2 regions of the Micromonospora sp. DT47 genome follow, and region 1 is predicted to be linked to the other one. Evidence: riboswitches for the same ligand, from Rfam matches in the RefSeq annotation. Region 1 holds a riboswitch; the other holds the start of a gene.

Region 1 (3,187 bases):
CCGCCACCCACCTGTCCTTCGTCCCCGGCTGGAACGCCCACCAGCTGCGCCGCGTCGTGCGGGCGCTGCGCGCCCTGCCCGCCCCGCGCATCCTGCTCGGCGACCTGAACCTGCCCGCCGGCCCGGCCCGGCTGCTGTCCGGATGGCGGCCGCTGGGCCGGCGCCCCACCTACCCGGCCGCCGCGCCCCGGGTGCAACTCGACCACATCCTCGCCGACCGGCACGGGCTGGACCGGCTCCCGCCGGTCACCGCCGTGAACACCCCCTGCTCCACCATCTCCGACCACCGGCCCCTCGTCGTCGACCTCGGCTGACCCCCGAGCAGGGCGACCCGGGCACCGGGCCGCCCCGCCGGTCGCGGCTCAGCCCTGCCCGGCCGCCCGCTGCGCCGCCCGCACCGCATTGCGAAACAGCATCGCCACCGTCGTCGGACCCACCCCACCGACCCGCGGCGTGATCGCCCCCGCCACCTCGGCGCACGACTCGTCCACGTCCGGCAGCAGCCGCCGCCCCTCGTACCGCACCCCACCGCCGACGACCACCGCGCCCGGCCGGACATGCTCCGGCCGCACGATGCCCGGCACCCCCGCCGCCGCCACCAGGATCTCCGCCCGCCGGGTGTACCGCGGCCAGTCCGCCACCCCGGTGTGCACCACCGTCACCGCCGCGTTCGCCGTCGGCCGCTTCTGCGCCAGCAGCATCGCCAGCGGCCGCCCCAACGTGGCACCCCGACCCAGGATCACCACCTCACGCCCGGACACCGGCACCCCGTGGTACGCCAGCAACGCCTCGATTCCCGCCGGCGTGCACGGCAGCGGCCCCGGCAGCCCCAACGCCAGCCGGCCCATGTTGACCGGGTGCATCCCGTCCACGTCCTTGTCCGGGTCGAGGACCTGCAACGCCCGGTCGTAGTCCAGATGCCCGGGAATCGGATGCTGCACCAGCACCCCGTGCACACCGGAGTCGGCGTTGAAATCCTCCAGCACCCGGTGCAGGTCGGCCTGCGTCGCCGACGCCGGCAGATGCACGTGCGGGGACGCGAAGCCCAGCTCCGCCGCCTGCCGCTGCTTGATCCGGATGTACCCGGCGCTCGCGTCGTCGTCACCCACCAGCACCGTCGCCAGCGCCGGCGTCACCCCCGCCGCGCGCAACGCCGACACCCCCTCGGCCACCTCGGCCAGGATCGTCTCCGCCACCGGCTTACCGGGCAGCAGCCGGGCCGTGGTCGTCGTCGGGGAAGTGGAAGCAGACATGGCTCACCTCGTCCGCGGCGGCCCAGGCGGTCGACCCCCGCGACGAGCTCCCCGATGGTTGACCCATCCCCGTGCCGCCAGTCGCGTCCACCCTCAGCGTGCCACATCTCGACGGCGGACCGCATCCGCCACCTCCCGCGCCGTCGACCAACCGCGCGGCAACCACGCCAGCACCGCGTCCGCGCGCCGCCGCCGGTCCGCCGCCGACGACACCCCCAGGTCCGCCAGCGCCGCGAGGAACCACGGCCGCCGCGCCGCCTCCCGCTCCGGGGCGTCCGCGGCCAGGATCGCGTGACACCGCGCGTACGTGGCCACGACCCAGAACATCGCCTCCCGGTGCGCGCCCGCCGCGACCAGCTCCGCGGCCCCGTCGACCACCACCGGTCGCGCCGCCGCCCTGACGTCCGCGCTGAAGAAGAACCGGGTCCGCGCCACCCGCGCCGCCTCGTCGAACGTGACCGCCAACCCGGCCAGGTGCTCCCGCACCCGCTCCGGACCCGTCCCACCGCCGTCGAGCAGGTCCAGCAGCTCCGGGTACCGGCCGGCCAGCCTGTGCTCCGTCAGCACCTGTCCGGCCAGGACGTACCGCCGTCGCACCGTCGGATCCCGCAGCCCGGCCACCACCGGCAGCACCGCCGTCAGCGACGTGGGGAACAACCACGCCGTCACCTGCTCGTGCAGCGGCGCCGCGGCGTCCAGCACCCGCAGCCCGTCCTCGATCCGCCGGCGCACCCCGCCGCAGCGCCGCCGCACCCACTCCGGGTCGGCGAACCCCGCCGACACCCGCTCCCGGATCGCCGCCAGCCGGCCCGTCGGATCCGTGATGAGGGTGTCGGTCCGGAACGACGGCGCGAACACCCACGACCCCAGCACGTCCTCCGGCGAACCCAGGTCGTCCCAGGTCAGCGCGGTGACCTCCAGCAGCACCCCATCGTGGCGGAACTTGCCCAACTTTCCCGGCTCATCGCGCACCAGCAGCACGTCCACGTCCGACGACGCCGGCAGGACCGCGTCGTCGGACAGGGAAACGGTCGAGCCGCTGAAGAACGCGCCCCGCACGCCGGGGTCGCGGCGGGCGTGCTGGCGTACCCAGTCGACCGCCACCGCCCGCGCCGCGTCCACCCGCATCCGGCCGATCCTGCCACCGGGGAACGACCGCTTAGCACCTGCGCGGTGGCGTCGCCGGCGATCCGCCCGGCCAGCGCGAGCACGGCCACCCTTCACCCAGGACGATCCGCCCTGGCGGTAGCCAGCGGCGCCGCGGTTCTTGCCCGGCATCCTGCTTGTGGACGTTCCCGTCGGTCCAATGCTGCAAAACTGACAAAGTGGATACCAGAGACCGATCTCGGCTGATCAGCTGGGGAGCCCCAGGTTCCCGGGTGACCCGGCTGGAACTGTTCTACGACCTGGTGTTCGCATTCGCGTTCCTCAACGTCGGCACACTGACGTCGGAGCATCTGAGCGCGCGCGGGCTGCTGGAGGCCATGCTCGTACTGGCGCTGCTCTGGTGGTGCTGGAGTGGATTCGCCGCGCTGGGCAACATCCTGCGCGCAGACCAGGGCATCATGCCGCTGCTGGGTTTCGCCGTCATGGCTTCGGTCTTCGTGCTCGTCCTGGCCACGGAGACCGCCTTCCAAACTGATGCCGGAGGACTGGACGGCCCGTTCGTCTTCGCCTGCGCGTATCTGGTGACGTGGGCGATCCTCGTCGGCGCCCTGTGGACCACAGTCGGGCCGAGTTGGCCGGCACGACGGCGGTCACTGGCCCTGAACGCGCTCACGGCCGGCGGAACCGCGATCATCATCGTCGGCGCGGTGGTCCCGCCACGCCTGTTCTCCGCCGGTACCGCCCACACCGTGCGGCTGGCCTGCTGGGTCGTGGCGCTACTCCTGCAGTACGCCGCCGGCGCGCTGGTCGGCCGCACCGGCTGGCGG
Region 2 (3,187 bases), on a different contig from region 1:
CCGACCCGCGCCGCCACCTACGACGCCCTCTCCGCGGAGGACCGCGCCCTGCACGACCACTTCGGCCGGGGCGGCACCGACGTCCTCCACCGCCTCCGCACCCTCCGCCACCGCGCCCTCACCTTGGGGTGACCTCGGCGATCATGGAGTTGTGGTGGGGACGGATGCCCCTGAATCCGGCCGGACCGGGCACCACAACTCCATGATCGACGTGGGTGTGCGGACCTGGGTGTGCGTCAGGCCAGGTCGACGGCGGGGTAGAGAGGGAAGCCCGTCAGCAGGTCGCTGGCCTGCTTGCTGACCTTGTCGGCCAGGGCCGCGTCGAGGACGTACTTGGCCTTGGAGGGGGTGCCGTCGGCGTTCGACCTGGGGCTCGTCTGGCTGAGCACGGTGTGGATCAGCTCGGCCGTCTGGTCCATCTCCGCGGTGCCCAGGCCACGGGTGGTCAGCGCCGGGGTGCCGATCCGGATGCCCGAGGTGTACCAGGCGCCGTTCGGGTCCTGCGGGACCGCGTTGCGGTTGGTCACGATGCCCGAGTCGAGCAGCGCCTGCTCGGCCTGCCGGCCGGTCAGGCCGTAGCCGGAGATGTCGAGGAGCACCAGGTGGTTGTCGGTGCCCCCGGTGACCAGCTTCGTGCCCCGGCGCAGCAGGCCCTCGGCGAGCGCCTGCGCGTTGTCGACGATGCGCTGGGCGTAGTCGGCGAAGTCGGGGCGGCGGGCCTCGGCCAGGGCGACCGCCTTGGCGGCCATCACGTGCGGCAGCGGGCCGCCGAGCACCATCGGGCAACCCCGGTCGACCTGGTCGGCCAGCTCCGGCCCGCAGAGCACCATGCCGCCGCGCGGGCCGCGCAGCGACTTGTGGGTGGTGGTGGTGACGATGTGCGCGTGCGGCACCGGGTCGAAGTCGCCGGTGAAGACCTTGCCCGCGACCAGTCCGGCGAAGTGCGCCATGTCCACCATGAAGGTGGCGCCGACCGACTCGGCGATCTCCCGCATGATCCGGAAGTTGACCTTCCGCGGGTACGCCGAGTAGCCGGCGACCAGGATCAGCGGCTTGAACTCGCGGGCCGCCTCGGCCACCTTGTCGTAGTCGATCAGCCCGGTGGCCGGGTCGGTGCCGTAGCTGCGCTGGTCGAACATCTTGCCGGAGATGTTCGGCCGGAAGCCGTGGGTGAGGTGGCCGCCGGCGTCCAGCGACATGCCGAGCATCCGCTGGTTGCCCAGCTCCCGGCGCAGCGCGAACCAGTCCGCCTCGGTGAGGTCGTTGACCTGTCGTACCTGGGCCTTCTTCAGCGCGGGGGACTCCACCCGGTCGGCCAGGATCGCCCAGAACGCCACCAGGTTGGCGTCGATGCCGGAGTGCGGCTGCACGTACGCGTGCGCGGCGCCGAACAGCTCGCGGGCGTGCTCGGCGGCGAGCGCCTCGACGGTGTCCACGTTCTGGCAGCCGGCGTAGAAGCGGCGGCCGACGGTGCCCTCGGCGTACTTGTCGCTGAACCAGTTCCCCATCGCCAGCAGGGTGGCCGGGGAGGCGTAGTTCTCGCTGGCGATGAGCTTGAGCGACTCGCGCTGGTCGGCCAGCTCCGCGCCGATGGCGTCGGCCACCCGCGGCTCGACGGCGCGGATCACCTCGAGCGCGCTGCGGAAGGCGGTGGATTCGGCGTTCAGCGACATGCGACCTCCTGGTGACGTGTGGAAGGCCCAGGCGCTCGGCGTGCATCCTCATGACGGGACCGCTTCCCGAGGGTGCTCCATCCCCACGCGCCAGTCACGGCCCGCCGCCGATCCTACCGGGTCGCCCCCCGGGGGTCCCGGTCCACCTCGCCGAACTCCGCCGCTCCCGCGCGCCCACGGCGCGGGGGCGGCGTGCGTACGATCGACGGATGTCAGGGGAGGACGCCGGCAGCCTGGTGGCCACCAGCGACCTGCACGTCGGACACGCGGCGAACCGGGCGCTGGTCGAGGCGTTGCGGCCGTCCTCGCCCCGGGACTGGCTGCTGGTGGCCGGCGACGTGGCGGAGACCGTCGCCGACGTCGAGTGGGCCCTCGGCCTGCTCGCCGAGCGGTACGACACGGTGATCTGGGCGCCCGGCAACCACGAGCTGTGGACCCCGCCGGTCGACCCGGTCACCCTGCGCGGGGTGGAGCGTTACCGGCACCTGGTCGAGGTGTGCCGGCGACTCGGGGTGGTCACCCCCGAGGACGCGTACCGGGTGTGGCGGGGGCCGGGCGGGCCGGCGCTGGTCGCGCCGCTGTTCCTGCTCTACGACCACAGCTGGCGACCGGCCGGGTTCGACACCCGCGAGGCGGCGCTGGCCGAGGCGTACCGGACCGGGGTCGTCTGCACCGACGAGTTCCTGCTGCACCCCGACCCGTACCCGAGCCGCCCGGACTGGTGCGCCGCCCGGGTCGCCGAGACCGCCCGACGGTTGGACGAGCGCGACCCGGCGCTGCCGACCGTGCTGGTCAACCACTGGCCGCTGGTCCGCGAACCGACCGACGTCCTGCGCTACCCGATCTTCGCCCAGTGGTGCGGCACCGAGGCCACCGCCGACTGGCACCGGCGCTACGCCGCCGTCGCGATGGTCTACGGGCACCTGCACATCCCGCGCACCACCTGGTACGACGGGGTGCGCTTCGAGGAGGTCTCGGTGGGCTATCCCCGGGAGTGGCGGCGCCGGGACGTACCCCCGGGACGGGTGCGTCAGATCCTGCCCGCGCCGCAGGGCCGGCCGCCGACCGCCTGGTGAGACGCAACGGGGCCCGGCCATTCGGCCGGGCCCCGGAGTCGTGCGTCGGTCAGGCGGTGGCGGCGTCACGCGCGCTCTTGACCGCCTTCGGGTCGCTGGGGTTGCGCGGCGCGTCCGCGCGCATCGCGATCATCCGTTCGCCGATCTCCTGGAGCTGGTTGCGGCCGAGCGCCTCCCGCACCTTGGGGAACCACTCCTGCTCCTCCTCCTCGACGTGGTGCTCGACGTTCTCGATGAGCACCGTGGTCTTGGCGACGAAGCGCTCGTCGGAGGCGTCCATTGCGGCCAGCTCCGCGCAGAGCAGGTCGGCCACGTGGTGCTCCTCGTACGACTCGAGGATGTCGTCCTCCAAGTCCGGCAGGAGCTTGCGGACCTCGGGGTACATCACCTCGTTCTCCAGGTAGGTGTGCACCGTGAGGGCCTCCAGGATCTGCGTCA

The links. A riboswitch is a leader RNA that binds a small molecule or an ion and turns the genes downstream of it on or off. The one in region 1 is predicted to bind ZMP and ZTP.
Region 2: another riboswitch for ZMP and ZTP. It lies ahead of ACLQ2U_RS11485 (glycine hydroxymethyltransferase); the one in region 1 lies ahead of ACLQ2U_RS27910 (bifunctional 5,10-methylenetetrahydrofolate dehydrogenase/5,10-methenyltetrahydrofolate cyclohydrolase).

The regions. Positions count from the first base shown of each region.
Region 1 is NZ_JBNCLC010000026.1:45,619-48,805, reverse strand. Features, by position in the region: gene ACLQ2U_RS27915 (endonuclease/exonuclease/phosphatase family protein) at 1-314, shown strand, start outside; gene ACLQ2U_RS27910 (bifunctional 5,10-methylenetetrahydrofolate dehydrogenase/5,10-methenyltetrahydrofolate cyclohydrolase) at 363-1,253, opposite strand; ZMP/ZTP riboswitch at 1,267-1,343, opposite strand; gene ACLQ2U_RS27905 (hypothetical protein) at 1,347-2,381, opposite strand; gene ACLQ2U_RS27900 (low temperature requirement protein A) at 2,633-3,187, shown strand, end outside.
Region 2 is NZ_JBNCLC010000006.1:68,748-71,934, reverse strand. Features, by position in the region: gene ACLQ2U_RS11490 (hypothetical protein) at 1-132, shown strand, start outside; gene ACLQ2U_RS11485 (glycine hydroxymethyltransferase) at 237-1,673, opposite strand; ZMP/ZTP riboswitch at 1,692-1,781, opposite strand; gene ACLQ2U_RS11480 (metallophosphoesterase family protein) at 1,883-2,749, shown strand; gene ACLQ2U_RS11475 (hemerythrin domain-containing protein) at 2,799-3,187, opposite strand, start outside.